Regions from separate parts of the Roseateles sp. GW821-FHT03B02 genome, predicted to be linked through region 4. Evidence: predicted binding sites of a transcription regulator. Region 4 holds the regulator's gene; each other region holds the start of a gene.

Evidence for each region. Region 4 encodes sigma-54, which starts transcription at its own class of promoters, with help from an activator protein. Its sites were predicted from a motif close to TGGCANGNAANCTGCTTT; they were not measured.
Region 1: a site for sigma-54 is predicted at 6,302-6,319, ahead of AC07VX_RS14860 (urease subunit gamma). Genes of this name have one in related genera too.
Region 2: a site for sigma-54 is predicted at 3,885-3,902, ahead of AC07VX_RS15280 (PEP-CTERM sorting domain-containing protein). Genes of this name have one in related genera too.
Region 3: a site for sigma-54 is predicted at 1,367-1,384, ahead of AC07VX_RS02310 (CmpA/NrtA family ABC transporter substrate-binding protein). Genes of this name have one in related genera too.

What each region holds. Positions count from the first base shown of each region.
Region 1 covers NZ_JBWKUV010000005.1:20,167-27,524, forward strand. The annotation lists gene selA (L-seryl-tRNA(Sec) selenium transferase) at 1-438, shown strand, start outside; gene selB (selenocysteine-specific translation elongation factor) at 435-2,300, shown strand; tRNA gene AC07VX_RS14830 (tRNA-Sec) at 2,302-2,397, shown strand; gene AC07VX_RS14835 (glycine cleavage system protein H) at 2,419-2,856, shown strand; gene AC07VX_RS14840 (DsrE family protein) at 2,856-3,236, shown strand; gene AC07VX_RS14845 (putative selenate ABC transporter substrate-binding protein) at 3,264-4,139, shown strand; gene AC07VX_RS14850 (nitroreductase family protein) at 4,145-4,726, shown strand; gene AC07VX_RS14855 (peroxidase family protein) at 4,704-6,221, opposite strand; gene AC07VX_RS14860 (urease subunit gamma) at 6,428-6,730, shown strand; gene AC07VX_RS14865 (hypothetical protein) at 6,734-6,895, shown strand; gene AC07VX_RS14870 (urease subunit beta) at 6,895-7,200, shown strand; gene ureC (urease subunit alpha) at 7,197-7,358, shown strand, end outside.
Region 2 covers NZ_JBWKUV010000005.1:116,722-124,079, reverse strand. The annotation lists gene AC07VX_RS15295 (XrtA system polysaccharide chain length determinant) at 1-1,216, opposite strand, end outside; gene AC07VX_RS15290 (XrtA/PEP-CTERM system exopolysaccharide export protein) at 1,283-1,879, opposite strand; gene AC07VX_RS15285 (FAD-binding oxidoreductase) at 2,154-3,740, opposite strand; gene AC07VX_RS15280 (PEP-CTERM sorting domain-containing protein) at 3,960-4,745, shown strand; gene AC07VX_RS15275 (hypothetical protein) at 4,900-5,148, shown strand; gene AC07VX_RS15270 (S1C family serine protease) at 5,288-5,959, opposite strand; gene AC07VX_RS15265 (GNAT family N-acetyltransferase) at 6,094-7,358, opposite strand, start outside.
Region 3 covers NZ_JBWKUV010000001.1:526,853-534,210, forward strand. The annotation lists gene AC07VX_RS02300 (SRPBCC family protein) at 1-600, shown strand, start outside; gene AC07VX_RS02305 (ANTAR domain-containing response regulator) at 629-1,246, shown strand; gene AC07VX_RS02310 (CmpA/NrtA family ABC transporter substrate-binding protein) at 1,555-2,802, shown strand; gene ntrB (nitrate ABC transporter permease) at 2,808-3,713, shown strand; gene AC07VX_RS02320 (ABC transporter ATP-binding protein) at 3,718-4,515, shown strand; gene AC07VX_RS02325 (hypothetical protein) at 4,512-5,306, opposite strand; gene pdxR (MocR-like pyridoxine biosynthesis transcription factor PdxR) at 5,379-6,824, opposite strand; gene AC07VX_RS02335 (cupin domain-containing protein) at 6,901-7,358, shown strand, end outside.
Region 4 covers NZ_JBWKUV010000001.1:1,019,808-1,027,165, reverse strand. The annotation lists gene AC07VX_RS04560 (hypothetical protein) at 1-78, opposite strand, end outside; gene AC07VX_RS04555 (THUMP domain-containing class I SAM-dependent RNA methyltransferase) at 65-1,333, opposite strand; gene AC07VX_RS04550 (alpha/beta hydrolase) at 1,446-2,267, shown strand; gene AC07VX_RS04545 (alpha/beta fold hydrolase) at 2,302-3,231, opposite strand; gene AC07VX_RS04540 (AraC family transcriptional regulator) at 3,342-4,175, shown strand; gene AC07VX_RS04535 (RNA polymerase factor sigma-54) at 4,182-5,681, opposite strand; gene lptB (LPS export ABC transporter ATP-binding protein) at 5,696-6,472, opposite strand; gene lptA (lipopolysaccharide transport periplasmic protein LptA) at 6,472-7,092, opposite strand; gene AC07VX_RS04520 (thiol:disulfide interchange protein DsbA/DsbL) at 7,178-7,358, opposite strand, start outside.

The sequences.
Region 1 (7,358 bases), on a different contig from region 4:
CGCCTTTCCAAGCTGCCCTTCGCCGCGCTGGAGGCCACGCTGCGCCTCTACCTGCGGCCCGAGCGCTTGGTGCAGGACCTGCCCACGCTGCGCCTGCTGACGCGTCCGCACGAGCAGATCGCCGCGCTGGCCCTGCGGCTGCTGCCCGAGGTGGCCGCCGCCGTCGCGCCGCGCTTCACGGTCCAGACGGTGGCGCTGCAGAGCCAGATCGGCTCCGGCTCGCTGCCGGTCGAGCGCCTGCCTTCCGCGGGCCTGGCCATCACCGCCGCCGACGGCCGCGGCCGCACGCTCGAAGCCCTGGCCGCGGCGCTGCGCGAACTGCCGCGCCCCGTCATCGGACGTATCCACGACGACCGCCTGCTGCTGGACCTCAGGGGCCTGGAAGAGCCTGCGCTGCTGACCTCGCAACTCGGCGTACTCAAGGAGACGCTCGCGTGATCGTCGGCACCGCCGGCCACATCGACCACGGCAAGACCACGCTCGTGCGTGCGCTCACGGGTGTCGACACCGATCGGCTGCCCGAGGAGAAGGCGCGCGGCATCAGCATCGAGCTGGGCTATGCCTACCTCGATGTGCCAGGCCTGGACGAACGCCTGGGCTTCATCGACGTGCCGGGCCACGAGAAGCTCGTCCACACCATGCTGGCCGGTGCCAGCGGCATCGACTTTGCGCTGCTGCTCGTCGCGGCGGACGACGGCGTCATGCCGCAGACGCGCGAACACTTGGCCGTGCTGAGCCTGCTGGGACTGAGCAAGGGTGCCGTCGCCATCACCAAGGCCGACCGCGCCGAGCCCGGCCGCATCGCCGCGCTGACCGATGAAATCCGCGCGCTGCTCGCCGGCACAGGGCTGGATGCGGCGCCCATCCTCGTCGTCGCTGCCCAGGCGGGGCAGGGTGTGCACGAGCTGCGCGAGCTGCTCTTCGATGCTGCCCGCCATCTGCCGCCGCGTCAGGCGCACGGCCTGGCGCCGCGTCTGGCCGTGGACCGGGCCTTCACGCTGGACGGCGTGGGCACCGTCGTCACCGGCACTCTGCACGCCGGCGAGATCGCCGTGGGCGACGAACTGGCGCTGGCCGGCCAGCGTGCCCGCGTGCGCAGCCTGCACGCGCAGAACCGCAGCGTCGAGCGCGCCCGTGCCGGCCAGCGCTGTGCCGTGGCCCTGGCGGGCATCGCCAGGGATGACGCCCCGCGCGGCGCCTGGCTGACGGCGCCCCACGTGGCGCTTGCCACCGACCGCCTCGATGCCCAGTTGCGCCTCTGGCCTGGCGAGGCCAGGCCGCTGCGCTCCGGCGCCCGCGTTCACCTGCACCTGGGCGCCCAGAGCGTGATGGCCAGCGTTGCCGTGCTGGACAGCGAGCAGATCGAGCCCGGCGGTTCGGGGCGCGTGCAGCTCGTGTGCCACGGCCAGGTAGGCGCCTGGCGTGGCGACCGCCTCGTGCTGAGAGATGCCGGCGCCACGCGCACCGTAGCGGGTGGCCTCGTGCTGGACCCCTTTGCGCCCGCCCGCTACCGCCGCACGCCCGAGCGCCTTGCCGAGCTCGCCGCCTGCGAGCTCCCCACCACCGCGCGCCGCCGCGAACGGCTGTTGCAGCTGTCGGTCCTGGGCCTGGACCTGGCCCGCTTCGCCCAGGCCGAGGGGCTGGCCGAGCCGCTGCAAGGCTGGGCGCTGGGCGACGAGGCCGGCGCGGCGCTGACGTCCAGGCTGCTCGCGGCGCTGGCCGTCTTCCACGCCAAGTCGCCCGACGAGCTCGGCCCCGACGCTGCCCGCCTGCGCCGGCTGGTGGCGCCGCGCATGGCCGAGCCGCTGTGGCGCCAGGTGCTGGCCGACCTGCGCGCCAACGGCCGTGTTTCACTCCGCGGCGCCTTCGTCCACCTGCCCGAGCATGGCGTGCAGCTGTCGGCCACCGAGCAGCGCATTGCGCAGAAGGTGGCACCGCGCCTGGCCGCGGCCGGCGCCGAGGGCGCCTGGGCGCGCGATCTGGCCAGGGACTGCGCCGAGGCCGAGCCGCTGCTGCGCACGACGCTTGCGCGCCTGGCGCAGCAGGGCGACTTGCATCAAGTCGTGAAGGACTTGTACGTCGACACGGCCACGATGAGCACACTCGCCGCTACAGTGCGCCGCCTGGCGCTCGAGCACGGCCATGTCGCCGCCGCGGCCTTCCGCGACGCGACCGGCCTTGGCCGCAAGCGCGCCATCCAGCTGCTGGAGCATTTCGACCGCGTCGGCCTGCTGCGGCGGGTCGGCGACGAACATAGGCTTCGAGCGGACAGCACGCTGTTCGCGGAGGTCAACGGATGATGGAAAGAGAACGACACCGGTGTGTCGGCCGGGCTTCAAACCCGGTGGGTGGCGCCACGCGTCGCCGGGTGGGTTCGACTCCCTCCTCTTTCCGCCACGCATGGGGCGGGGGGCGGTGATGCTGATCGCTGGCGCCGAGCTGCCCGACGCGCTCTGGTACTGGATCGACGACCAGACCTGGGCTCAGCCTCTGCCGGGCGGGAAGGTCCGCATCGGCATCACCGCACTCGGGCTCAAGGCCTCAGGTGAGGTCTTTATGTGCCGGCCCAAGCCGGTCGACAGCGAGGTCGAGCAGGGCCGCTCAATCGGTGTCGTGGAACTGTCCAAGTCCATCGTGTCGGTGAAGTCGCCGTTGTCGGGCATCGTCATGCGGGTGAACGAGGTGCTGCATGAGCAGCCCGAGCTGGTGCACCGGTCGCCCTACGATGCGGGGTGGCTGATCGAGATCGCGCCCACGCGCCTGGCCACCGAGAAAGCCCGACTCGCTGTCGGCGAGGCCGCCATACGTGAGGCGATGACGCGCTGGGCCTGGCTCAATCAACTGGACCCCACCTGATGCAACGTACCGGCCTTGCCATCCTGCTCTGGGCTGCCGACCCGGCCGACCCCGTGCGCCTGGCCACGCCCTTCGCGCACGCGGCGGCGGCGGCGGCACTGGAGCTGCAGGTGGAGGTTTACTTCTCCGCGCGCTCGGTGCTGCTGCTGCAGCCCGGCGTCGCCGATGCGTTGCGGGCTTCCGACCGTTTCGACAAGACCATTGCCGGCTGGATGCAGGATGCGCTCGACCACGGCGCACGCTTTCTCGCCTGCTCGGATGCGCTCGCGGCCCAGGGCCTCACGCATGCCGATCTCATCCCTGTCGCCCGCCAGCATGGCGGCGCGGTGCAATTCGCCGCCCGGGCCGCTGATCCGGCCTGGGCCACTCTCGTGTTCTGACGCTCCCAAACCCCAAGGAGAATTTCCATGAATCTGACTCGTGTCGTCGCCGGTCTGGCGCGCGGTGTGGTGATTTCGCTGGCGCTCGCGGGCGCCACAGCCCAGGCCCAGGCCCAGCAGGTGCTGCGCGTGACCGCCATCCCCGACGAGTCTCCCACCGAGCTCGCGCGCAAGTTCGCGCCGCTGGGCCAGTACCTGGAGAGCAAGCTCGGCATGAAGGTCGAGTGGACGCCGGTGACCGACTACGCCGCTGCGGTGGAGACGGTGGTCAACAAGAAGATCGACCTCGCCTGGTTCGGTGGCTTCACTTTCGTGCAGGCCAGCGTGCGTTCGGGCGGCAAGGTCGTGCCGCTGGTGCAGCGCGAGGAGGACGAGAAGTTCCGCTCCGTCTTCATCACCGACGCCAGGAGCGGCATCGCCAGGCTGGAAGACCTCAAAGGCAAGACCCTGTCCTTCGGCTCGCAGAGCAGCACCTCGGGCCACCTGATGCCACGCAGCTTCCTGCTGGCCGCCAGGATCAATCCCGACGTGGACCTCAAGCGCGTGGCCTTCAGCGGCGCGCACGACGCGACCATCGCCGCCGTCGCCAGCGGCAAGGTGGATGCCGGTGCACTGAACATCTCGGTGTGGGAGAAGTTCGTCGCCGAGAAGAAGGTGGACCCGGCCCAGGTCAAGGTGTTCTACACGACGCCGCCTTACTTCGACTACAACTGGTCGGTGCATGCCGACATGCCGCAGGCCTTGCAGGACAAGATCAGGGCTGCCTTCCTGGCGCTGGATCCGAACACCCCGCAAGGCAAGGAGATTCTTGGCCTGCAGCGCGCGACCCGGTTCATTCCGAGCAAGCCCGAGAACTACGCCGGCATCAAGGCTGCGGCCGAGAACGCGGGCCTGCTGAAGTGAACACGATGCCGGCTGCGCTCGACGCGCTGCTGACGCGCTATTCGGTCGGCCCCAAGCACCTCGTCGAGCCGGGGCCGAACGATGAGCAGCTTGCGCTGATGGCCCAGGCTGCGCTGCGCGCCCCCGACCACGCCGAGTTGGTGCCTTACCGGTTCAAGCTGGTGCGTGGCGCCGCAAAACAGGGCATGTCCGCCCTGTTTGCCGACGCGGCCCGGGCGGCGGGCAAGGGTGAGGAGGGCGCCGCACTGGACGCCGAACGGGCCTTGAAGCCGCCGGTCACGGTCGCCGTCGTTGCGCGCATCGATCTCGGCCACCCGCAGGTGCCGTCGCACGAGCAATGGGCGGCCGTGGGCGGGGCTGTTGCCAACTTCCTGTCGGCGGCCCATGCCCTGGGCTTCGGCGGCAAGATGCTCAGCGGGGCCAAGGTGCGCAACCCCGCCATCGCGGCAGCCTTCTGCGACCCCGGAGAGACGCTGGTGGGCTGGATCGCGCTGGGCACCCCCACGCGCCGCCCGGCCGGACCGGCGCGCAAGCTGTCAGCGGCCGACGTGCTGATTGAATGGCCTACACCAGCCCGGCGAACCTGAGCACTGCCCAGAAGCTGATGTCCGCGCCGATCATGGGCGTCCAGTTCCTGGCTGCGGGGTCATTGCGGAAGCTGCGCTGATCGCTGTCGACAATGCCGTTGAAGACTTCCATCAGGATGCGCCCGCCCACGGGGCCGAGCCTGGAGACGGAGCAGGGGCCGCTCATGAAATCGTCGTCCTTCAGATTGCGCTTGCCCTGCGCGCGCCAGTAGGCCAACGCGGGCTGTTGCGCCTCGGCCAGGATGTAGAACCACAGCGGCGTGTCGGTGAGGAAGCGTGGGTCCGCGGACGCAATGCTCTGGAAGGTGAAGCTGCCGTCCTCGTTCTTGGCGCGCACCATCAGCTCGTCCGCACCCAGCGGCTTCTCCTTCAGCTCGGTTGCGAACGCCTGGCCGGTGGCAATCGCATAGCTGTCCAGATTGCCGCGCCTGAGGTTCAGGGCCGCGAGCGAGCGGCGTTCCGTGTCAACACCTGGAGGCAGGGCCGCCAGCGGGTCCACCAGGGAAGGATCGATCTTGTAAGCCCATTGCAGGCGCACCGCGGGGTCGTTCTCGACCGGTGCGGGGCCGTTGCTGGCGGGGACGACGAAGCTGGGCGTGAAGAAGCGCCCCCAATGGTCGATGACGTGGCTGCCCGGCAGCGGCTGGAAGCCGACGAGACTGTCGTCGTTGACGTCGGTGCCGTCGAAGATGAGCTTCTTGGTGACGGTGTTGAGGCGGTAGCCGCGCCGGACCATCGAATGCCCGAAGCGGTAGGCCGCGCCGACAAATTCAATGGGCAGGTTCTTGCGCATCGCCAGCGTGTCGACGTAGAGGGCGTAGGCCTTGCTGCCCATGGCGGCGTGGCGCTGCGTGAAGAAGTCGTAGGTGAGCGTGTTGACGATGCGCAGCAGGTAATCCTCCAGCACGACGCGCTGATAGGTCCAGGTGACCTCCCGGCGGGCGCGCTCGAAGACGTCCCTGCCGTCGACGCCCTGCTGCCTGAGCCTGAGCACCACGGCGTTGTGGAACTTGATCATCGCCAGCTGGATCTGGCAGACGATGGAGTTCTCGTCGTTGCGCTTGTCGCCGACGATGGCGCGACCGTTGAGAGGCTGGCGCGCCAGGTCGGTGCCGCGCGGGTCGATCAGCAGCGTCGCGCCGTCGGCGGCGTACATGTAGGGCTGATCCTGCGGTCCGGCGCCGTAGACGCAGTCCAGGTCGAGCGCCGGGCTGCGCAGGTTGGAGGCGGCGTCCTTGGGCGCGGCGAAAGAAGAGGTCGTGTCCAGCGTCAGGTCGTGGTCGACGAACTGGCCGAAGTAGGTGTAGCCGGCCGGCACGGCCAGGTTCTCCTCGGCGTCGGCGCCGTCGTTGAGCGCGTCGTCCGGCATGATCATCAGCGCGGCCAGCGCCTGCAGGCTCGCGTCGGTGAACGATGTGGGATTCTTGGGCAGCAGGCGGACGAAGTCGCGCTCGCGGCCTTCGAGCTGGCCGTGGCCGTTGTTGGGAGGTGGCATGGCGGTCTCCTGAAGAAGAGGCCGCATGCTGGACCTCCGTTTCCTGCGCAGAATCCACAGACTTGCGGAAGCCAGGCCTCTGGCACGCTTCAAGCTAGGGGTCAGGTAGCACCCATTGCCCTGAAGCTGTCGTGAAGCCAACATGGAGCTGACGCACCGCTCGAGGCGAACATGACAACCGAGCTGACCCACAAGCAAAGCGAGATATGGAACTGACGCCCCGTGAGAAGGACAAGCTGCTGCTGTTCACTGCAGCCTTGCTTGCAGAGCGCCGCCGCGCGCGCGGGCTGAAGCTCAACTACCCCGAGGCCGTGGCCTTCATCAGCGCCGCCATCCTCGAAGGCGCCCGCGACGGCAGGACGGTGGCCCAGCTGATGAGCGAAGGCCGCGAGATCCTGACCCGGGCCGACGTCATGGACGGCGTGCCTGAGATGATTCCGGAGATCCAGGTCGAAGCCACTTTCCCCGACGGCACCAAGCTCGTCACGGTCCATCAACCGATTGCCTGAACCATGCGCGCACTTGCCTTTTTTCTGATCGCGGCCCCTGCACTTGCCCACGACGGCCATGGCCCCGTCGGCCCGCACGTCCATGGCTGGGATGGCATCGGCACCCTGGCGCTGGTGGCCGCGGCCGGCGTCGCGGTCTGGTGGTTTGCCAAGGGGCGCAAGTGATGATCCCCGGCGAGCTGATCACGGCCGAGGGCGATCATGAACTCAACCCGGGCCGGCGCACGCTGACCCTCAAGGTCGCCAATGCCGGCACGCGGCCCATCCAGGTCGGCTCCCACTACCACTTCGCCGAGACCAATGCGGCGCTCGCCTTCGACCGCGAGGCCGCCCGCGGCATGCGCCTGAACATTTGCAGCGGCACGGCCGTGCGCTTCGAGCCAGGGCAGACGCGCACCGTCGAGCTCGTCGAGCTGGCCGGCGACCGCACGGTCTGGGGCTTCCGCGGTCTGGTTCAAGGCAAGCTATGAGGATCAGCCGCCGTGCCTATGCCGAGATGCTCGGCCCCACCGTCGGCGACCGGCTGCGCCTGGCCGACACCGCCCTCGTCATCGAGATCGAGCAGGACCTGACGCTGCGTTCGGGCGGCTACGGCGAGGAGGTCAAGTTCGGCGGCGGCAAGACCGTG
Region 2 (7,358 bases), on a different contig from region 4:
AAGCCTGCTCGCGTCTCTGCACCAGATCCTCATAGTTGCGCTTGTGGATCGCATAGTCGCGATTCAATTGAGCAGCCTCGGCCTCAACCTGCGGCGCCGTCTTCATGGCTGAGAGCGCCTGGGCATACCGGCCCGTGTATTCGTCGACACGGGCCTTGAGAGACGCGACTTGCACTTCCGTCGTCGCGACGATTCGGACCAACTCCTGCACGGCCATGTTGCCACCAGCGCTCTGCCCGACCCCAACCGTGGGTACGTTCATGGCCGCCTTGCGCAATTCTGCGATCTCACGCTTCCTTTGTTCCTCCAGATCCTTGATCAGCTTGCGTGTCGTGATGATGTCCGGATGCTGGTCGGTGTAGCGCTGCAGCAGCGCGTCGAGGTTGCGTCGATGCTCGGCCAGCCGTGCATCCAGCTCGGGTGTGCTGATGTTCGCGGCAGACTCCTGCATCAGGCTCTGCGTGGTAGTTTGAGAACCACCGCGGGACTTCTCAGCCTCAAGCTGCGCCTTGGCCGCGTCCCGCGCGTTGATCGCTTCACGGTACTCGAGACGGGCCCGCTCCAATTGCGAGCTGAGTTCAGCGATACGCGATGCGGAGTCCTTGCCGTCGCCTGACATGTTCGACAGGTTCTTGAGCCTGAACTCCTTCAGCCGCGTCTCAGCCTCTTCCAGCTTGGCCTCGTAGGACTTGATCTGCTCGTTGATGAAGGTGGTTGCCGTCGAAGTACCCTGGCGGGTCTGGCCTAGGCTGGATTCGACGAAGATCGACACCAAGGCCTGAACGACGCGCTTGGCTGTCTCGGGATCGCTGTCGCGATAGCCGAGGATGTACAGGTTGTCGCGGCCACTACTCTGGATGGACAGATTGCTCGTCACCGTCTCGATGGTGGCCTCCTGCTGGGCCTTGGACTGATTCTTCAGGTCCAGGTCAGCCATGCGCACCAGCTTCTCGACATTGGGCCGACTGATCAGCGTGCGACTCAACATCGTCACCTGCTGCTCAACGTTGGGTTGCACGGCCAAGCCGGACATCAGCGGCTTCAAGATGGACTGGGTGTCCACATAGATGCGGGCACTGGCCTCGTAACGGTCGGGCAGCACAAACACCACCACGGCGCCGACCACGCCAGCCACCCAGGCGACGACCAAGCCGACCCAGCGATATTTCCACATCCGCCGGACGATGATCAGGAGCTGAGCAATCAGCAATTCCATGGGGAACAGTCTCAGTTAAGGCTATTGCAAGGAGGGTTGGCCGCTGGCCTATTCCTCCCCTTCAGTTCAGAACAGGCTCTGAGGAATGATGAGAATGTCGCCCGGGCGCATCTCGACGTTGGCCGAAACATCGCCCCGCTTGATCAGATCCTTCAGCCGCACCGAATACTGCTTGTTGCCCTCGGCAGTGCGCAGAATGGTGGCGCTGTTCCCAGAAGCAAAGTCCGTCAGGCCGCCAACGGCGATCATCACGTCAAGCACCGTCATCTTCTGCTTGTAGGGCAGGAACTGCGGCTTTGCAGCCTCGCCGACGACGCGGATCTGCTCGCTGTAGGGGCCGACAAAGCTGGTGACAATCACGGTCACGACCGGATCCCGGACGTATTTGCCAAGCTGCTTTTCAACTTCACGCGCCACCTGAACTGACGTCTTGCCTTGCACGACTATCTCGTCGACCAGCGGGGCAGCAATCTTGCCGTCGGGACGAACAGGCACAGACATGGACAACTCGGGATTGCGCCACACTTGAATGTTGAGGCTATCGCCGGCACCGATGATGTAGCTGTAATCGTCGCTGGCAACCGAAGGCGGCGCCGGCGGATGGCTGGTGCTGGCGCAACCGGCCGCCAATACGATCACCATCGAAGCGATGACCCGCCCCATCCTGGCGGCCACAGCGCTCCGAGCTGCTCTGGCGGCCAACCGGGCGGACATCAATTGCTCAGCGCCGTTGTTCGAAGCATGAATGGTGTCCAAGGCAAGTCCTCTAGCGGTCTGTTCGTCAAAAACCCCTCAACGGGGGGCAGCACACCTCTCGCAACGCGAGGGCCAAAGCCTTGGAATGATGCCATAGGCCTCCCCCGCCACAGGCAACCTGAATCGGGGGCTTGGACAGCCTGGCGAGGACTTTCACACGGCGGCGAGGGCAACAATCCACTCAGTTGCGGGGCGCGCCGGGCAGGTTGTAGCGACCGGGAGCAATCACGTTGTCCGGATCGAAAACTGATTTGAGCTCCCACGCCGTGCGCCAGAACGGATCAGCGGGATCGACAAGCTCCTCCATCATGTCCGCCCGCGCCCTGTACACCTCCAGGCCACGCGAGCGTAAATATTGCCAAAGCGCATGTGCGCAGGCATGCGCATTCCGGACGGCCGCCGAGTCACCACGGTCGAACAACAGATTGGCGACAGCGACAAAAGAAGTCGTTGTCTCGATATTCAGTGTGATGTAGAGCTCGTGGCCGAATCTGGCTGCCTCCGCCTTCATGCCATCGACAACCCCCACCACCGCCTGCCCATCCATGGGCAATGCTGGATTCACGAAAATCAGGCCGCAACTGGAATCATCCAGAGCCCGGGCCGGCGACTGCGGCTGACCGAATCGCCAAAGCAGATTTGATATCGCGGCGTCTGTCGGACGACCATCCGCCAGACCCTGCAGAGGCTGAATCGCAGCAATCGCGGCAGCATTGGCGCGCGCCCAAGGCCAGAGTTTGCGCAAAGGGTGCAGCACGCGAAATCCTGCCGCCAACTTGGCATCGTCAACGACAGTCAGCTTCGCAATGCGCCCCATCAAACGCCTGATCTCCGCAACGGCCGCCCGGACTTGCGCCGCGCTACCCGACACCCCGCCAAGACTGGTCCACTCATAGGGCGCCACCGTGGCCAACGCGCGGTCAGCCGCTTCTTTCAAGGCGCCCCCTTCCAGTCCGCACGCAGACTGCAGATACTGACTGATACCGGACATCATGCTCGCTCGCGTCCGGGCCTGATTGCCAACATGGGTCACACCACTCATGACCCCCAGGCGCTTCAACTGCGCCAATCCGTCCAGGAACACGGGCAGCGCCGAGTTGTCTCGCAAAGCCAGGGAAACGGCGACGGACCGCTCGGGCCTTGGCAGCAACTTGAAGCAGGCGCTGGTCACAACACCAAAGTTCCCCTGGAAGAACAACCCATCCAGCATGGGCCCCAGACCATAGGGATGGGTATGGGAGAGCGGGGACGCCTCGCCGAGGCGCCGAAAGCCGGTCTTCAGCAAATCACCGCGCCCTGTCACGACCTCCAGGCCAAAGACATCCTCTCGACGCGGGCCCAGGTAGCCGACACCGCGATCCAGCGCATTTCCCAGGATGCTGGAGTCAACGCATGAGCCGGTGACATTGAAGCTGAGTTCGGGACAGGACGTCCGAAGGAACTCCTGCAACTGCCCCTGGGTTACGCCAGGCTCTATCACCGCAACCGGCCGCGACGACGATATGTCGGCCGCGTTACGAATTCGGTTCATGCCGCTGAGGTCGAGTAGCACCGCGCCAGGCTGCGGGGATGCGGCCGAGCCGTACCCCCAATTCAAACCGGTGGAAAGCGGATAAAGGGCGCGCCCCTCCCGCCTCGCACGGTCAACGCAAGCCCTGACGTCGTCGACCGACAGCGGCCGCCAGCACTCCTGCTCCCCACGATCCCACCCCGTCACATTGGCCGTGCCGCGCCGCCCGGCGCCCTGCCCATTCATCGATTGGCTCACACCACCTCCTCTATTCGCGTCGACAACCAGTGTCGGCAGACTTTACAGCCAGCGTTCTTGCCGCCCCAAGCCCGCCCCGACCGCAGGCAAAAACATGTCGCAACCCGTTGTTCCAAAAGGATTTCCTTAGACATCTTCCGAAGTTGGCACGCTACCTGCTTTTAACTCGTCGTCCGGGGCCGCGCCCCAACTTCTAGCAAGTGAATCAAGGAGATTCAAATGAGCAAGCTCTCCAAGTGGATTAAGGCACTGGCTGTCGCGACAGTTTTCGCGGCCCCGATCGCCTCGATGGCAACTCCGATCATCGGCACTGTCAACCTGACCGTCGGTCAAGTGAAGCTGGTCCCCGGCTACATCGACTGGAACAACGACGGCACGACCAGCGTCGTGACTCCGCTGCCGACGTGCCCTGGCTGCAATCTGAACCCGCAGCCCACGGGCGGCGCCACGACAGATGGCCAGTTCAACGTTGCCGCAACGATCAACGGCTCGTTCTTGACCGATCTGGTTCAGCCCGGCGGTCGCATTCGCGATATGGCTGACCCGACATTCTTCCCGTTGGCCTTGGGCAATGCCTTCCCGCTTGCCACTCTGACGTCGGTCGCCGACTTCCTGAAGTTTGACGGCAAGACCACCTGGTCCTTTACCGCGACCTACCTCTATCAGGGCAACATCGTTGGCTCTCCCTTCTCGGTCGTTTCTAGCGGCAATGGCTCCACGGTATCGATGACCATCATCGGTACGGCTTGCGATATGGCCACTAGCGGTCTGAGCTCGATTTGCGACGCAACTGACGACAAGACCAATTGGACGCTGACGCTCAGCTCCAATTACAACGACACCGCCGCCGCTCTGCAGACGAAGCTGTTCTCCGGTACGCTGCAAAACAATGCCTGGTCCGGTGTGCTGGTCGCGTCGCCACTGCCTGAGCCCGCGTCTCTGGCGCTGGTCGGCCTCGCCCTCGCCGGTGCAGGCGCCGTGGCTCGCCGCCGCCGCGCCAAGTAAGCTGATTGGCTACCTTCCTCCATAACTCCTGATCTCGCAACCGCGGCAAGAGGTTGGATGGGCAGTAGCCGATAGTTGAAGTTTGCCCCGAACACCTCGGTGACGTATGTTTCCGGGGTGTTTTCTATTGGAAACGTCGATCTTGACCCCTGTGATGCACGATGACCGCCTGGATCTCGGCCAGGCGCGCGAGCACAAGCAGTTGCAGGACGAGAACGCTCGGTTGCAGAAACTCCTGGCGGACCTCGGCCAGGACAAGGCGACCTTGCAGGGCATTGCCGCAATAAAGTGGCTTTTGGATCTGCGGCGCCGAGGCTGCAAGCCTCTGGACTATGTCCGGGTGCCAAAACGGCATCAGTCTGCGTCGGGCCAGCTGGCTCAGGTGTCGCTAAACACGCCCTAGTACGCCCCGCCGGGACTGGCTGTGACGTTCTTCCAGCAGCTTGTTCATCCGGCTCCTGATTTGGGAGGCTGGGATTGCCGAGACCTCCCGCTCCCCGATTAGGAGATGATTTCTTCGTCAATCAACATGCTCATGGCGTCTACCTTTCCGCGGCAGCACCTGAGCAGGTCTTCATGGGGCCAATGCACTTCTCCAGCAGGGCCCTCGCCTCTCGGACGGGAATCGCATAGCTGATACCACTGGGCGCGCTCAATGCCGCCTCTTTGGTGCCCTTGACGAGCACCATGCTCACCACTCCAACGACCTCGCCGGTCTCGACATCGATTACTGGGCCGCCGCTGTTGCCGGGGTATGCCGTGGCGTCAAGCTGCAAAACTTCGAACGGTCCCTGCCGCAGTTGACGAACCGCCCGTTCACTCAGCCCCCGCGTGCCTGCAGCCGGCGGCACTATGGCCGTGCGAGCGGACACGATGCCGCGGTGTGTTACGTGCGAATAACCCAAAGCACCTCCGATAGGGAAACCTATCAGCGCGATGGCAGCGCCTTCTGGCGATTCCTTCGCGGCTAGCCGTAAGGTCGGAACGGCAGCCCCTTCCATCTGCAGCAACGCGAGGTCGTGCTCTGCATCTACGCTTATGAGCTTGGCGCTGCGCATAAGCCACTGCGACTCAGGCGTCCACACCTGCACAGCAATGCTGCGGTCGATGCGATCCGGCGTTAGCTCCGGCACGACATGGGCATTGGTCAGCACATGCATCCCATCGGCGACGACAAACCCGGTTCCGCGGAAACCGAAACGCGGGTTGTCCATCAAACCGTAGCTGCCGACTAGTACAACTGAACGTTTAGCCCGCGCGACAAGATCAGGCAACGACTGAACCTGAGCAACGGAGCCCGAACACACCAGGCTTGCCACCACGAAAAGCAGCCCTCGGCGTCCGGCGTTCACAAGTCTCCCGATACATACTCAGTCTCGAGGGCGCTTACAGCGCGGCGCCAGACTTCATCGGACTCCTCCAGCTTGAAACCATAGAACTCGCCGGTATCGCTGTGGTGATGCCGCATTACCTTAACGTCTAGCGTCGCCTTTTCCTGAATACCGAGTTCCACCCTAACTGAACCCTCCGAGCCTATCGGGATATCCAACTTGGACTGGGCCTGGAAACCCGACAGCGAGATCTCGATAACAGTCATCACAATGGAGCGATCACCGCCTTCCTTCATCCGCAGCCGAAGCTCGGCCGGGCAGCGCAGCGAGAACCGCTGGTGACGCCGCATCGGATGGTGAAAGCTCGTATCCGACATGCTCATCATTGGCAGCACGGCGCGAAACTCTGGCTGGTCATAGATGGACCACAGTAACGCCTTGCGGCGATCGTCAAGTGAATCGAATACCTGACTGCGCTGGTTGAAGAAATAGTCGAGGATAGTCGGCGTCAGCACCGGATCGTTAGTGGTGAAATAGCGGCGCTTGGGCAACTTGATGTTGGGTAGCTTCAGCGTGACGAAGTAGTGATGCAGATTTTTGCGTTCTTTGCGCTTGCCATAAACGCGGCGGAAGACTTCCTTGGCGGCGGGCAGGTCCAGCGCGGCACCAACAGCCGGAGCGCCATTAGCAAAGTCATACTTGTCCACGACGTTCTCCTGCAGGCGCTCGAAGAACAGTAGCGATTCGTATAGTTCGATCTTGTCGGGATTGACTGCGATTACAAGATGACGAGTATCGAAGTACTCAGTGCAATACTCGTACATGAACTTCATGAGCGGGAACAATATGGCCCCGCCCGTTTTTCGGAAGTCCGGGTGAACAGCCAATGCCGAGATCTCGGCGATCTGGCCTTGCTTCGCACGCACGTCACTGAGATCGAAGACAGCTTGTAGCGGAAATCCGAATACGCCCTCGCGGATCATCGACATGGTACCCACAACGCGGCCGTCGTATTTAGCGCAAAGCGTCGTCGTCGTGGGCAACGCGTGGTACATGGTCACGCGCAACCCCGACGGCGCCGGTTTCATGAAGCCACTGGCTACGTAGGCATCGTGAAGGATACGAAAGCAATCTTCTAGTTCTTCGCGGGTCTCAGCGACCTTGAGCTCTAGCCGGGCATCAGGTGCCGGATCGCAGTCGATCATGCTGCGATAGATGCCAAACCTAGTGTGCTGCGGTAGATAGGCAAAGGCACGCCGCATCCATTGATGAATACGCTTGC
Region 3 (7,358 bases), 490 kb from region 4:
GGCACGAAAGTCACCTGGCGCTTCAAGGGCCGAGTCGCTTTCACGCTGCGTGCCTTCGCCGCCACGGTGCAGGGCGCCACCGCCCTGGACCTGCGCTTCGGCCTGGACCACCTCGCCGCGCTGCTGGAAGGCGGCCCGCCGGCCTACACGCTGGACTACACCGGCGTTCATGAACAACCGGCCCGCCGCCTCGCCCAGGCGACGCACAAGGGCGCGCTGGACAAGCTGGCCGCAGAGCTGCCGCCACGCATCGCCGAACTGCGCGCCCGGCTCGGCGCCAACGGGCCGGCCGTCGTCCACTACCTGAAGACCCACCTCAAGCTGCGCACCGTGGACTGCCGCATCGGCTTCGAGCTGGCGGCCGACGCCGCCGTGCCGGACGGCCTCGCGCTGCAGGAGCAACCCGCCCACCGCGCCTATGTGCTGCGCTTCAACGGCCCGCCCGAGGCACTGGAGCTGGCCTGGTACCAGGCGATGCAGCGCGTGCGCGTAGAGCAGCGCCAGCCGCATCCGCAGTTGCCGCCGAGCGCCGTCTACCTCGACGAATCGGCCCCCGGCCGGCGCGGCCTCGTCGAGCTGCATCTGCCGCTGAAAGCCTGACGGCACGCTAATTGCACTGCCCTGGGGCATGAACACGCCCCTGTTTGCCCTCCCCGGCCTGCGCGTGCTGCTGGCGGACGCCGGGCAGCGCCGCAGCCCCGTCATCCGCCTGGAGCTGATCCGGCTGCGCTGCCAGCTCGTCGACGTCATCGACCTCGTCGCCCAGCCCGACGCCCTGCCCGCCGCGCTGGAGCGCCTGGCGCCCGAGCTGCTGCTGGTGGACTGCGAGCAGCCCACGCCCGCGCTGCTGGCCCAGCTGGGCGAATCCCTGCAGCGCCAGCCGCGCCCCGTGCTGCTCTTCGCCGAACAGATGACGGGCGAGCAGATGCGCGCCGCGCTGAACAGCGGCATCAGCACCCTGCAGCTCACCGGCCTGCCGCCCCAGCGCCTGGGCGCCCTGCTGCAGCTCGCCCTGGCCCGCTTCGAGCACGACCAGAGCCTTCAGCGCGATCTGCGCCAGACCCAGACCCAGCTGGCCGAGCGCAAGCTCGTCGAGCGCGCCCGCGGCATCCTGATGCGCGAGCAGGGCCTGGACGAGGAAGCCGCGTTCCAGCGCCTGCGCCAGCTCGCCATGGACGGCGGCCAGACCCTGGCGGCCGTGGCGACGCGCCTGATTGATGCAGACCAGCTGCTGCGCCCCCGTTGAGGGCGCGGCGCACCAAGTCGCAATTCACCCTGACGCACCGGACCGGCGCAAACCGCTCGCCGCGGCGCCAGCCATGCGCCAAGCCCGTGCAAACCGGCGTTTTCCAGCGCCGCCAGAAGCTGGCACGCAAGCTGCAATGAGGAAGGCGAGGCCTGCAATGGCGCAGGCCTCTCGGGCCGGCCGGCTGATGAATCGGCCGGCACTTCGGGACAACGGCGTCCGACCTCTCCTTTTGCGTCCGCGCTAGCGAAGCGCGGACGGAGCGTGGCTGCGACGCCGTTGCGCCCTGCATGACTCAGGAGCTCGTGATGACCGCCAGCGATAACTCGACCACCACGCCCAACCCGCAACGCCGCCAGCTGCTCGCCGCAGCCGCCGCCTTGCCCTTCGCCGGCCTCGCCGGCGGCGCCTGGGCCCAGGGCTCGGACAAGCCCGAGAAGGAGGAGGTGCGCATCGGCTTCATCCCGCTGACCGACTGCGCCAGCGTCGTCATGGCCTCCGTGCTCGGCTTCGACAAGAAGTACGGCATCAAGATCATTCCCACCAAGGAAGCCTCCTGGGCCGGCGTGCGCGACAAGCTCGTCAACGGCGAGCTGGATATGGCCCATGTGCTCTACGGCCTGATCTACGGCGTGCACCTCGGCGTGGCCGGCCCCAAGAAGGACATGGCCTGCCTGATGACGCTGAACCGCAACGGCCAGGCCATCACCCTGTCCAAGAAGCTGGCCGATGCCGGCGCGGTGGACGGCGCCTCGCTCGCCAAGGTCATGGCCAAGGACAAGCGCGACTACACCTTCGCGCAGACCTTCCCGACCGGCACGCATGCGATGTGGCTGTACTACTGGCTGGCCGCCCACGGCGTGAACCCGCTGAAGGACGCCAAGGTCGTCACCGTGCCGCCGCCGCAGATGGTGGCCAACATGCGCGTGGGCAACATGGACGGCTTCTGCGTCGGCGAGCCCTGGGGCCACCGCGCCATCATCGACGGCATCGGCATCACCGCCACCACCACGCAGGACATCTGGCCCGAGCATCCGGAGAAGGTCCTCGGCACCACCGGCGACTTCGTCAAGAAGTACCCCAACACCGCCCGCGCCGTCATCATGGCCGTGCTGGAAGCCAGCCGCTGGATCGACGCCGGCCTGTCCAACAAGCAAAAGATGGCCGAGACGATCGCCGACAAGGCCTACGTCAACACCGGTGTGGACGCCATCAACCAGCGCATCCTCGGCCGCTACCAGAACGGCCTGGGCAAGACCTGGGACGACCCGCGCCACATGAAGTTCTTCGACGACGGCGCGGTCAACTTCCCCTACCTGTCCGACGGCATGTGGTTCCTCACCCAGCACAAGCGCTGGGGCCTGCTGAAGGACCACCCCGACTACCTCGGCACGGCCAAGGCCATCAACCAGACCAAGCTCTACGCCGAGGCCGCCAGCGCGCTGAAGATCAGCGTGCCCAAGGACCCGCTGCGCAGCTCCAAGCTGCTCGACGGCGTCGTCTGGGACGGCAAGGACCCGGCCAAGTACGCAGACAGCTTCAAGCTCAAGGGATGAACACCATGGTTTCCGCCGTCTTCCATTCGCCTGGCGACGCCACCGTCGCCCCCGCCACCGCACCGCTCACCGTGAGCCGCCCTGCCGCACCGGCCGCCGAAGCGCCCGAGGTCAAGGTCAAGCGCAAACGGACGCCCATCGACTGGCGCGCCATCGCGCTGCGCGTGCTGCCGCCGGTGTTCAGCATCGCCCTGCTCATCGGCATCTGGGCCCTGGCCACGCAGAAGGGGGGCAGCTTCCCCACGCCCGGCCAGACCTGGGACGCCGCGGTGCAGCTGTTCTCCGACCCGTTCTACCGCAAGGGTCCGAACGACCAGGGCATCGGCTGGAACATCCTGAATTCGCTGTCGCGCGTCGGCATGGGCTTCGGCCTGGCTGCGCTCGTGGGCATCCCGCTGGGCTTCATCATCGGCCGCTTCGAGTTCGCCAACCGCATGGTGTCGCCGCTGATCGCGCTGCTCAAGCCGGTGTCGCCGCTGGCCTGGCTGCCGATCGGCCTGCTGGCTTTCAAGAGCGCCAACCCGGCCGCGATCTGGACCATCTTCATCTGCTCGATCTGGCCCATGGTGGTGAACACGGCGGTGGGCGTGCAGCGCGTGCCGACCGACTACCTCAACGTCGCCCGCGTGCTCAAGCTCAGCGAGTGGAAGGTCATCACCCGCATCCTGTTGCCCGCGGTGCTGCCCTATGTGCTGACCGGCGTTCGGCTGTCCGTGGGCACGGCCTGGCTCGTCATCGTCGCGGCCGAGATGCTGACCGGCGGCGTGGGCATCGGCTTCTGGGTGTGGGACGAGTGGAACAACCTCAACGTGGCCCACATCATCATCGCCATCTTCGTCATCGGCATCGTCGGGCTGCTGCTCGAATGGGCGCTGATCTCTCTCGCCAAGCACTTCACCTTCGAGGATTGATGCCATGAAGCCGTTCATTCAGGTTCAAGACGCCGAGATGGTGTTCAGCACCCGCAAGGGTCGCTTCCACGCCCTGCAGAACGTCAACCTCGACGTGCAGCGCGGCGAGTTCATCACGCTGATCGGCCACTCGGGCTGCGGCAAGTCCACGCTGCTCAACCTTATCGCCGGCCTGCTGCAACCCACCTCGGGCGCGCTGATCTGCGACGGCCGCGAGATCGCCGCGCCGGGGCCGGAGCGCGCCGTCGTGTTCCAGAACCACTCGCTGCTGCCCTGGCTGACCTGCCTGGAAAACGTGCTGCTGGCCGTCGAGTCCGTCTTCGGCGGCAAGGAGCCTGGCGCCAAGCTCAGGGTGCGCGCCCGCAGCGCGCTGGAGCTGGTGGGCATGAGCCATGCGCTGCACAAGCGCCCGCACGAGATCTCGGGCGGCATGAAGCAGCGGGTGGGCATCGCCCGGGCCCTCGCCATGGAGCCCAAGGTGCTCCTGATGGACGAGCCCTTCGGTGCGCTGGATGCGCTGACGCGCGCCAAGCTGCAGGACGAGTTGCTGAAGATCGTCGCGCGCACGCAGAGCACGGTCATCATGGTCACGCACGACGTGGACGAGGCCGTGCTGCTGAGCGACCGCATCGTGATGATGACCAACGGTCCGGCGGCGACGATCGGCGAGGTGCTGGACGTGGGCATCCCGCGGCCGCGCGTACGGGTGGAGCTGGCAGAGGACGCGCGCTACATCGCGGCGCGCAAGGAGGTCATCGACTTCCTCTACACGCGTCACGCTCACGTCGAACAAGCGGCTTAGGCGGCCACCTTGTCGAAGTAGCGCTCGAAGGACGCGTCCACCGCGGCGCGTCCACCGCCGATGATGTTCAGGCCCCAGGTGAAGCCGTAGACGTCGTCGAAGTCCACGCCGCGCAGCCGCGCTTGCGTCTCGCGCACCAGGATCGGCCGCGCCGGCACATGGTTGGGCACGCTGTACATGAAGCTCACGTGGCGCCGGTCCTGGGCGACGTGCAGGGAATCGCCCGCCAGCAGCAGCGACCGCCCCTCGCCGGCCCAATGCAGCACGGAGCTGCCGTCGAAGTGCCCCGGGCAGCGCAGCAGCGTCGCGCCGCGCCCCAGGTCCAGCGTGTCGCCACGCCAGAACTCCACCCAGCGCGAACACCGCGCCACCCACTCGCGGTCGTTCTCGTGCACGAAGATGGGCACGCCGCCCAGGGCCTCGCTCCAGCGCACCATGGCTGAGTAGAAATGCGGGTGCGAAAGGGCAATGCGCTCGACGCCGCCGCGGCGCTTCAGTTCGGCCACGGCCTCGTCGGTCACCAGTGCCGTGCTCTCCCACAGCAGGCCGGCCTCGGGCAGGTGCAGCGCCCGCTGCGGGATGGCGAAGCCCGGTGCAATGCCGATGCCGAACAACGCATGGTCCATCTCCAGCCGGTTGCGATGGGTGACCGCCAGCTCGTCGTGTGTCGTCCAGGCTTGGCCCTGCCAGCCGACGTACTGGCGCTCGTCGCTGCAGATGCGGCACAGCCCCGGCGGCTGTGGGCTGCCGTCGTGTTCGGTGCCGCAGGTTCGGCACATGAAATAGGGCATGGCGGTCTCCGTGATTCGATGCCGCCAGCTTAAGAAAGGCAGCCGCTCTAACACAGAGCCAAGTGCGGCAATTCAGAGGGTGCCAAGCGCCCGCGCCAGCCGCCGCACGGCCTCGGGGATGCGCGCCACCGTGATGCTGCCGTAACCCAGCACCAGGCCCTGCACACCGCCCTCGCCCATCGCGTAGCGGCTCAACGGCTCCACGCCCACGCCGGCCGCCCAGGCGCGGCGCGTCAGCTCGTCGGCGTCCACGCCCGGCAGGGCCACGGCCAGGTGCAGGCCGGCAATGGCCGGGTAGAACTCGGCTCGCTCGCCCAGGTGGCGCTTGAGCATCTGCTCCAGCACGCGCCGCCGCTCGGCGTAGGTGGCCCGCATGCGGCGCACATGGCGCAGCAGATGGCCCTCGGCGATGAAGTCGGCCACGGCCGCCTGCATCAGCGCCGGCGTGCCGAAGCCCGCCGCATGCTTGGCCGCCATCAGCGCCTCGCGCGCCCAGGCCGGCGCCACGACATAGCCCAGCCGCAGCGCCGGCAGCATGCTCTTGGACAGGGTGCCCACGTAGAACACGCGGCCGTCGCGGTCCAGCGTCTTCAGCGCATCCAGCGGCCGCGAGGTGAAACGGAACTCGCCGTCGTAGTCGTCCTCGATGACGACGGCCTGCTTCGCGGCGGCCCAGTTCAGCAGCTCGCGCCGGCGTGCCAGCGACATCGCCATGCCCAGCGGCGCCTGGTGCGAAGGCGTCACGCAGACGATGCGCGCCTCCGCCGGCAGCGTGCCCACCACCAGCCCCTCGCTGTCCAGCGGCACCGGCGCCAGCCGCGCCCCCGCGCCCAGCAGCGCGGCGCGCAGCGGCGGGTAGCCGGGGTTCTCGACGGCCGCGAGCGTGCGGCCCGGCGTGACCAGCACGCGCGCGATCAGGTCGAAGGCCTGCTGGGCGCCGGCCGTGATGACGACGTCCTCAGCCGTGCAAGCCACCGCGCGCGACGACGACACATGCCCGGCGATCGCCTCGCGCAGCGCCGGCAGACCCTGCGCCTCGGGGTAGCGCGCGGGCTCGCGCGCGGCCGCCTGCAGCGCGCGCGTCTGCAGGCGGCGCAGCACGTCGAAGGGAAAGCCCGCCACCTCCGGCATGCCAGTCTTGAACTGATAGGCCGGCGCCGGTCCGCTCGTCAGCGGCGCCGGCCAACCGCCCGTCTCGCCGCGCAGCCAGCGGCTATCAGCCCAGGGCGCGACGCTGGCACGGTCCGACACGGCCACCGCCGCCCGCGGCAGCTCGGCCACGAAGCTGCCGCCCGCGCCACGCGATTCCAGCCAGCCCTCGGAGGCCAGCAGCTCGTAGGCCGCCACCGCCGTGTTGCGCGACACGCCCGCGCGCGCCGCCAGCTCGCGCGACGACGGCAGGCGCAGCCCCGGCGCCAGACGCCCGCTGGCGATGGCGTCGCGCAGCGCCGTGTGCAGGCTGGCCATGCGCGAGCCGCGGCCGGCAACGCGCAGATCGAGTTCGAGGCTTGGCTCCATGGAATCCGTCCGACTTGGCTCTTTGATGGAACCATCAAGACCGGCACTCTAAGCGCTCCTGAAACCGGAGCCCCTGATGACCATGACCACCCCCTTCGACGGCCTGCAGCCGTATGTCCACACCCACGTCGCCGGCGCGCTGCAACGCGCCGGCCTGGATGCCTGGATGCCCGAGGGCGAGGGCAAGTGGTCGCTGCCGCTGCAGTTCATCCCCGGCGGCGGCTGGGTGGAGCTGATGCGGCTCGCGCCTGGCACGGCGCTGACGCTGCACCGCCACCACGGCGAGGTGCATGGCCTGAACCTGCAGGGCCGGCGGCAACTGGACGATGGCCGGGTCATCGGCCCGGGGGACTACGTCTTCGAGCCCGCCGGCAATGTCGACAGCTGGGCGGCCGTCGGCGATGAAGTGCTGGTGCTGCACGTCGTCGTGCGCGGCGATGTGGACTACGTCGACGCCGAAGGCCGCGTGCAGCAGCGCATCACGACGGCCCAGCGCCTGGCCGATTACCGCGCCTTCTGCGCCGCCCGAGGCCT
Region 4 (7,358 bases):
CAGCGTGCAGGGTTCGGCCTGAGCGGCGGCCGCGGCCAGCGCCAGCAGCGCGGCGGCGATCAGCTCACGCGGGCGCATCGCCTTCGCCGACCTTGCGCGCCGAGCCCTTGACGAGGTCGAAGCGGAACAGCCGGCACTCGATGGGACCGTTCCACATCGGCACGCGGCGCGATTCCTTCAGCCGCATCCGGCTCGGCAGCTTCATGTCGGGGCTGAGCATCCAGGCCGTCCAGCCGGCCGGGTTCTCGGTGTACTGGCGCTTCCAGTGCGCGGCCAGGCGCGGGAAAAAGTCGTCGCCGGCGTCGCGCTCCTCGCTGCCGCCGGCATCGCGCGACATCGCCGCCTTGCCGCGCACCTCGATGCGCTCTCCATAGGGCGGGTTCATGACGATGACGCCGGCCATGCCCTCGGGCAGCTGCGGTGCCGGGCGTTCGAGCGCATCGCCGCCGTTGAACTGGATGTATTGCGCCACGCCCGCGCGCTCGGCATTGCGGCGCGCGAAGTCGACCATGCGGAAGGCCACGTCGCTGGCGTAAATGGGCACGGCGGGCGGGTGGATGCGCGCGCGGGCGGCCTGGGCCATCTCGCCCCAGGCCTGCTTCATGGCGCCGGTGGAGAACGGCAGCTGGTGCTCGAAGGCGAAGCGGCGCTGCAGGCCGGGCGCCGAGTCGCAGGCGATCAGCGCGGCCTCGATGGGAATGGTGCCGGAGCCGCAGCAGGGGTCGTGCAGCGCGCTGTCGCCGCGCCAGCCGGCGGCGGCCAGCATCGCGGCGGCCAGCGTCTCCTTCAGCGGTGCGTCGCCCTTGTCGATGCGCCAGCCGCGCTTGAAGAGGGGCTCGCCCGAGGTGTCCACGTAGATGGCCGCGCGCTCGGGGCCCACGTGCAGCACGACGGGCAGGTCGGGGCGCTGCGTGTCCACGCTGGGGCGCTCGCCGGTGTGTTCGCGCAGCTGGTCGCAGATGGCGTCCTTGATGCGCAGCGCGGCGAAGTTCAGGCTCTTCAGTGGCGAGCGCTGGGCCGTGGTGTCGATGCGCAGCGTGTGCTTCGGCGTCAGCCAGTCGCGCCAGTCGACGCGACGGGCCAGCGAGTAGAGGTCGTCCTCGTGGCGGTATGGGCCTTCGATGATCTCGACCAGCACGCGCTGGGCCAGCCGGCTTTCGAGGTTGATGCGCATGACGTCCTCGGCCGTGCCGAGCAGGCCGCAGCCGCCGCGCAGGGCCTCGACCTTGCTGCGCACGCCGGGCGGCAGGAAGCGCTTGAGCTCCTCCTCCAGCAGCGGTTCGACGCCACCGGGGCAGGACACGAAGAGGGATAACTTGTTGGGCAGGCTCACGGGCGTGATTGTCGCCGGCCCTACACTGGACAGCGTTGTCCAAGACCTGTGCGAGCCATGAAGCGAATCGTCCTGACCCTGGCCTTCCTGTTCGGCGCCCTGCAGGCGCAGGCTGCCGACTCCGTGCCGGCCTATCCTGCGCACACGATTCCCAGCACCCAGCACCCAGCTGCGCGCGCTGCCCAGGAACGCCGATGGCCGCACCTACCAGCTGCACATCCACCTGCCGGGATCGTTCGCCAAGGAGCCCAAGCGGCGCTACCCGGTGCTGTACGTGACCGACGGGTATTGGGACTTCGCCACCGTCGTCGCGTCGTACAACAACCTGAACTACGACAAGGTCGTGCCCGAGTTCATCATCGTGGGCCTGGGCTATGCGGGTGACAACCTGGACTACGGCGAGCTGCGTGGCTGGGAGCTGTCGCCGGTGAAGCTGGCGCCGCTGGCGTTTGGCACCGGCCATGCCGACAAGTTCATCGCGTCGCTGGAGAAGGACATCTTCCCGCTGGTGGAGCGCGACTACCGCGCCGACCCGGCGCAGCGCTACCTCGCCGGCAGCTCGCTGGGCGGGCTGTTCACACTGCATGCGATGTATGCCAGGCCCGAGCTGTTCAGGGGCTACATCGCCGCCAGCCCGGCCGTGGTGGTGGGCGGCGACTGGATCATCGGCCAAGCCAGGGCCTATGCCGCCACCGGCAAGCCCATCAAGGCGCGGCTTTATGTGACGGGGGCCGAATACGAGTGGCCCGGCTTCCTGGCCGGCATCAGGCGTTACCAGGCGCTGCTGCCGGAGTTGAAACATCCGGAGCTCGTGTTCCAGAACCGCACCATCGATGGTGAGCGGCATGCCGGCACCAAGGCCGAGAGCTACTCGCGCGGCATGCGCTTTGTCTTCGAGCCGCTGGCACCGGAGAAGGGCCCATCGACGGACTGAGGGCCGCCGGCAGCAGCCGGCGGCCTCCACGCGCTTACTGGCGCACGAAGTCCAGCAGGTCCTGGTTGAGGCGGTCCTTGTGCGTGTCGGTGATGCCGTGCGGGCCGCCGGCGTACTCGATCAGGCGCGCACCCTTGACCAGCCTGGCCGTGGCGCGGCCGGTGGTCTCGATGGGGACGACCTGGTCATCGGCGCCGTGGATGACCAGCGTCGGCACGTTGAACTTCTTCAGGTCGTCACGGAAGTCCGAATGGAAGAAGGCGTCGATGCTGTCGTAGGTCGCCTTGGCGCCGGCCTGCATGCCCTGGGCGAAGAAGCTGTCCACGAGGCCGCTGGAGGGCTTGGCACCCGGGCGGTTGAAGCCGAAGAAGGGGCCGCTGGCGATGTCCTTGTAGAGCTGCGCGCGGTTGTCGAGCGACGCCTTGCGCAGGCCGTCGAAGACGGCCGCGGGCACGCCCTCGGGGTGGGTGGGCGTCTGGCCCATGATGGGCGTCACGGCACTCACCAGCACGACCTTGGCAACCCGTGCCGTGCCGTGCCGGCCGATGTAGCGGGCCACCTCGCCGCCGCCGGTGGAGAAGCCCACGAGAGTGGCGTGCTTCACGTCCAGCGCCGCCAGCACGGCGCCGAGGTCGTCGGCGTACTGATCCATGTTGTTGCCGGTCCAGGGCTGGCCCGAGCGACCGTGGCCGCGGCGGTCATGGGCGATGACGCGGTAGCCGCGCTCGGCCAGGAACTGCATCTGCGACTCCCAACTGTCCGCGTTCAGCGGCCAGCCATGGCTGAAGACGACGACCGGGCCGTCCTTGGGGCCCCAGTCCTTCACGTACAGCGGCGTGCCGTCGCTGGCGGCGACGAAGGGGCTGGCGACGACGGCGGCCGGGGCGGCCGAGGCCGTGGTCTGGACGGCCATGCCCCCGAGGGCGATGGCTGCGGCGAGGGCGATGCGGGCGAGAGCGTTCATGTTGGAACTCCTGGGGTGACGGGGCTGTCTTGCGACAGGACGAACTGTGCCGGCCTGCCCCGTACCTGATATGCCGTAAAGTACGTTTAACTTTGCAATCCGTACTGATCGTGGCCGATCGACTTGCCGCTCTCTTTGCTCACTTCGCCGTGCGGGCCGAAACCTTCCAGGTTGGCCCGCTGTGCGGTGTCAACAGTCTGGAGCCCCAGGCGGGGCGTGGTCAGCTGCATCTGATCCGCGAGGGTGGCGTCGAGGTCCACCATGGCAGCGCCGAGCCGCTGCGCATCGCGGAGCCCAGCCTGCTGCTCTACCCGCGTCCGCTGTCGCACCGCTTCGTGACGGACCCGAGCTGCGGCGCGCAGTTCCTGTGCGCCCACATGGCGTTCGAGGGCGGCGCCAGCCATCCCATCGCGGCGGCGCTGCCGGCCTGGATCTGCCTGCCCCTGTCCACGGTGCCCAGCTGCGGGCCGGTGCTGGCCCAGCTGTTCGCCGAGGCCGAGGCCACCCACTGCGGGCGCCAGCTGATGCTGAACCGGCTGTTCGAGGTGCTGATGATCTGGGTCATCCGCGAGCTGATGGCCCAGGGGCGGGTCGAATCGGGCATGCTGGCCGGGCTGTCCCATCCCAAGCTGCGCGGCGCGCTTGTGGCGATGCACGATGCGCCTCGGCGTGACTGGCCGCTGGAGGAACTGGCGGCGGCGGCAGGCATGTCGCGCACGGTGTTCGCCAACAGCTTTCGCGACGTGGTGGGCTGCACGCCCGGCGTCTACCTGCAGCGCTGGCGCATCGGCCTGGCGCAGAAGGCGCTGCGCGAGGGGCGGGCGCTCAAGCACATCGCCGCGGAGGTGGGCTATGGCGGCGAGGCTGCGCTGTCGCGCGCCTTCCGTGCGCACACGGGGCTGTCGCCGCGGGAATGGCGCAAGGCGGAGGTGGTCCTGGCTTGAGGCGCCCTACAGCGCCTTGCGCAGATTCGCCGGCGCGATCTTCATCGCCTCGCGGTACTTGGCCACCGTGCGCCGCGCGCACTGGATGCCTTGCTCTTCCAGCATGGCCGCAAGCGCGCTGTCGGACAACGGCTTCTTGATGTCCTCGGCCGCGACGAACTGCTTGATGAGCGCACGCACCGCCGTGCTGGAGGCCTCGCCGCCGGCCTCGGTGCTCAGCCCCGAGCCGAAGAAATACTTCAGCTCGAAGGTGCCCCAGCTCGTGGCCATGTACTTGGCCGTCGTCACGCGCGAGATGGTGGATTCGTGCAGACCCAGCTCGTCGGCGATCTCGCGCAGCACCAGCGGCTTCATGGCCAGCTCGCCATGCGTGAAGAAGCCGCGCTGGCGCTCCACGATGGCCTGGCTGACGCGCAGGATGGTGTCAAAGCGCTGCTGGATGTTCTTGATGAACCAGCGTGCCTCCTGCAGCTGGCCGCCCAGCGGCGAGTTGCTGATGCCGCCGCGCGTGGCGCGCAGCGCGTTGGCGTAGAGCTCGTTGATGCGCAGCTTGGGTGCCACCTCGGGGTTGAGCATGACGCGGAACTCGCGGCCCACCTTGCGCACGATGACGTCGGGCACGATGGCCGCCGCCGCGCCCTGCGCGAAGCGCCGGCCGGGCTTGGGTTCGAGCTGGGTGATCAGCGCCTGCGCCTCGCGCAGCAGCGCCTCGTCGGCGCCGGTCTCGGCCATCAGCCGCCGCATGTCGCGCCGGGCCAGCAGCTCCAGGTGGCGCTTGCAGATCAGCATGGCGATGACCTGGGCCGGACTCTTGGGCTGGGCGCGCAGCTGCAGCGCCAGGCACTCGGACAGGTCGTGCGCACCGATGCCGGCGGGCTCCAGGCTCTGCAGCAGGTGCAGCGCGAAGCGCAGCCGGTCCAGCAATTCCTCGCGCTCCTCGTCGTCCTCGGCGAACGCGGCGGCGATCTCCTCCAGCGTGTCTTCGAGGTAGCCGTCCTCGTTCAGCGACTCGATGAGCACCTGCATGACGGCGCGGTCCTCGGCCGACAGGTGGTGGCCGGCCAGTTGCTGGGCGAGGTGCTCGGCCAGCGTGGCTTCTGCCGACTCCTGGCTCTCGCGCTCGCCGTCGTCCTCGCCGCTGCCGCTGCCGCTGCCGCTGCTGGCGGGCAGCTCACGGATGCCGTCGAAGTCGTCGCGTTCGGTGCCGTTCTCCCAGTCCTCGCGCTCCGTGCCGCCGAAGTCTTCGCCGCTGAGCTCCGGCGCCTCGGCCTCGCCGCCGTCGGTGGCGGTGTCGTTGCTGCCGGCCTCGGCCGGCGCGTTGGCGGCCAGCTCGGGGGTGCTGACGGTGAACTCCTCCTCCGTTTCGAGCAACGGGTTGGTCGCCAGCATCTGCTCGACTTCCTGGTGCAGCTCCAGCGTGGAGAGCTGCAACAGACGGATGGATTGCTGCAGCTGGGGCGTCAGCGCGAGATGCTGACTCAGGCGAACCTGGAGCGTCTGTTTCATCGCGCCGGCTTCCGCTACATCCGGAAGTGTTCGCCGAGATAGACCTTGCGCACGTCCGCGTTGGCCACGATCTCGTCCGGCGTGCCTTCGGCCAGCACGGCGCCCTCGCTGATGATGTAGGCGCGGTCGCAGATGCCCAGCGTCTCGCGGACGTTGTGGTCCGTGATCAGCACGCCGATGCCGCGGCTCTTCAGGAAGCCGATGATGCGCTGGATCTCCAGCACCGCGATGGGGTCGACGCCGGCGAAGGGCTCGTCCAGCAGGATGAAGCGCGGCTGCGTGGCCAGGGCCCGGGCGATCTCCACGCGGCGGCGCTCGCCGCCGGACAGCGCAGGCGCAGGACTGTCGCGCAGGCCCTCGATGGAGAGGTCGTGCAGCAGGCCGTTCAGCAGCTCGTCGATGCGTCCCTTCGAGAGGCTGCGGCCGTCGTCGTCCTGCTGCAGCTCCAGCACGGCGCGGATGTTCTGCTCGACGGTCAGCTTGCGGAAGATGGAGGCTTCCTGCGGCAGATAGCTCAGGCCCAGGCGGGCGCGCGAGTGGATGGGCAGGCGCTGCACCTCGGCGCCGTCGATGCGGATGACGCCGGCGTCCGAGCGCACCAGGCCCACGATCATGTAGAAGCTCGTCGTCTTGCCGGCGCCGTTGGGGCCGAGCAGGCCGACGACTTCGCCGCAGTCCACGCGCACATGCACGTCCTTGACGACGCGGCGCACGCCGTAGCTCTTGGCCAGGCCCTCGGCTTCGAGGCGGCTGCCGCAGGCCGCCGGGGCGCTCACGGAAGCGTCGGCCATCACGAAGGCTTGCCCGGCTGCAGCGTCGTCGACGGCTTCAGCGGCAGGGGCGCGGCGGCCGGCGCGGAGGCCGCCTCATCGCCCGGCTGCACGCGCGGCATCATGACGATGCGGGTGCGGCCGTTGGGGTTGGGCGAGGCGCTGCCGCCCTCCAGCGTGAAGACCTCGGTGCGGCTGTCGTAGACGATGACGGCACCCGTCACTTCCTCGGCCACGGCCGTGCCGCGCAGGCGGCGCACGGTGGCGTTGCCGATGAAGCGCACGGTCTCGCTCTTGGTGTCGTATTCGAGCTGGTCGGCGACCCCGTCGATGGCCTCGCCGGGCACGTCGCGCGCCTGGCGGAAGCTGACCGGCTGGCCGGCCATGCCGCTGGCAAAGGCCTGGTGGTAGCCGTCGCGCGTCTCGCGCACGTCCACCTTCTCGGCGCGCAGCAACAGGCTGCCCTTGGTGATGATGACGTTGCCCACCAGCTCGGTGCGCTGGTTCACGCCGTCCAGCCGGCCCTGCTTCTCGGCCGTGAAGACCATGGGCTTGAGCCGGTCGGCCTTCTCTGCCTGCGCGGCAGGCAGAGCGAGCGCCAGGGCGAGCACGGGGGCGAGCGGGATCAGGTGGCGATGCATGGCGGCACGGAAGTTGCAGGCCATTCTAGGGGCCTGCTGCCGTCATCAGCCTTTCCGGAGCGGCAAGCGTGTCAGGAAAAGCGCGTCAGCCCTTGCCGCCGCGGGCCTGCTTGACAAGAAAGTCCGCCACGGCCAGCGCTTGCTGGCCTTGTGCGGCCTCGCTCTGGCCCGGCGTGCCGGCCATGCCGGGACCGGTGCGCCAGCGTCCGCCCACCACGAGGGCGGGTACCGTGTCCACACCGGCGGCCTCGGCGAGCTTCAGGCCC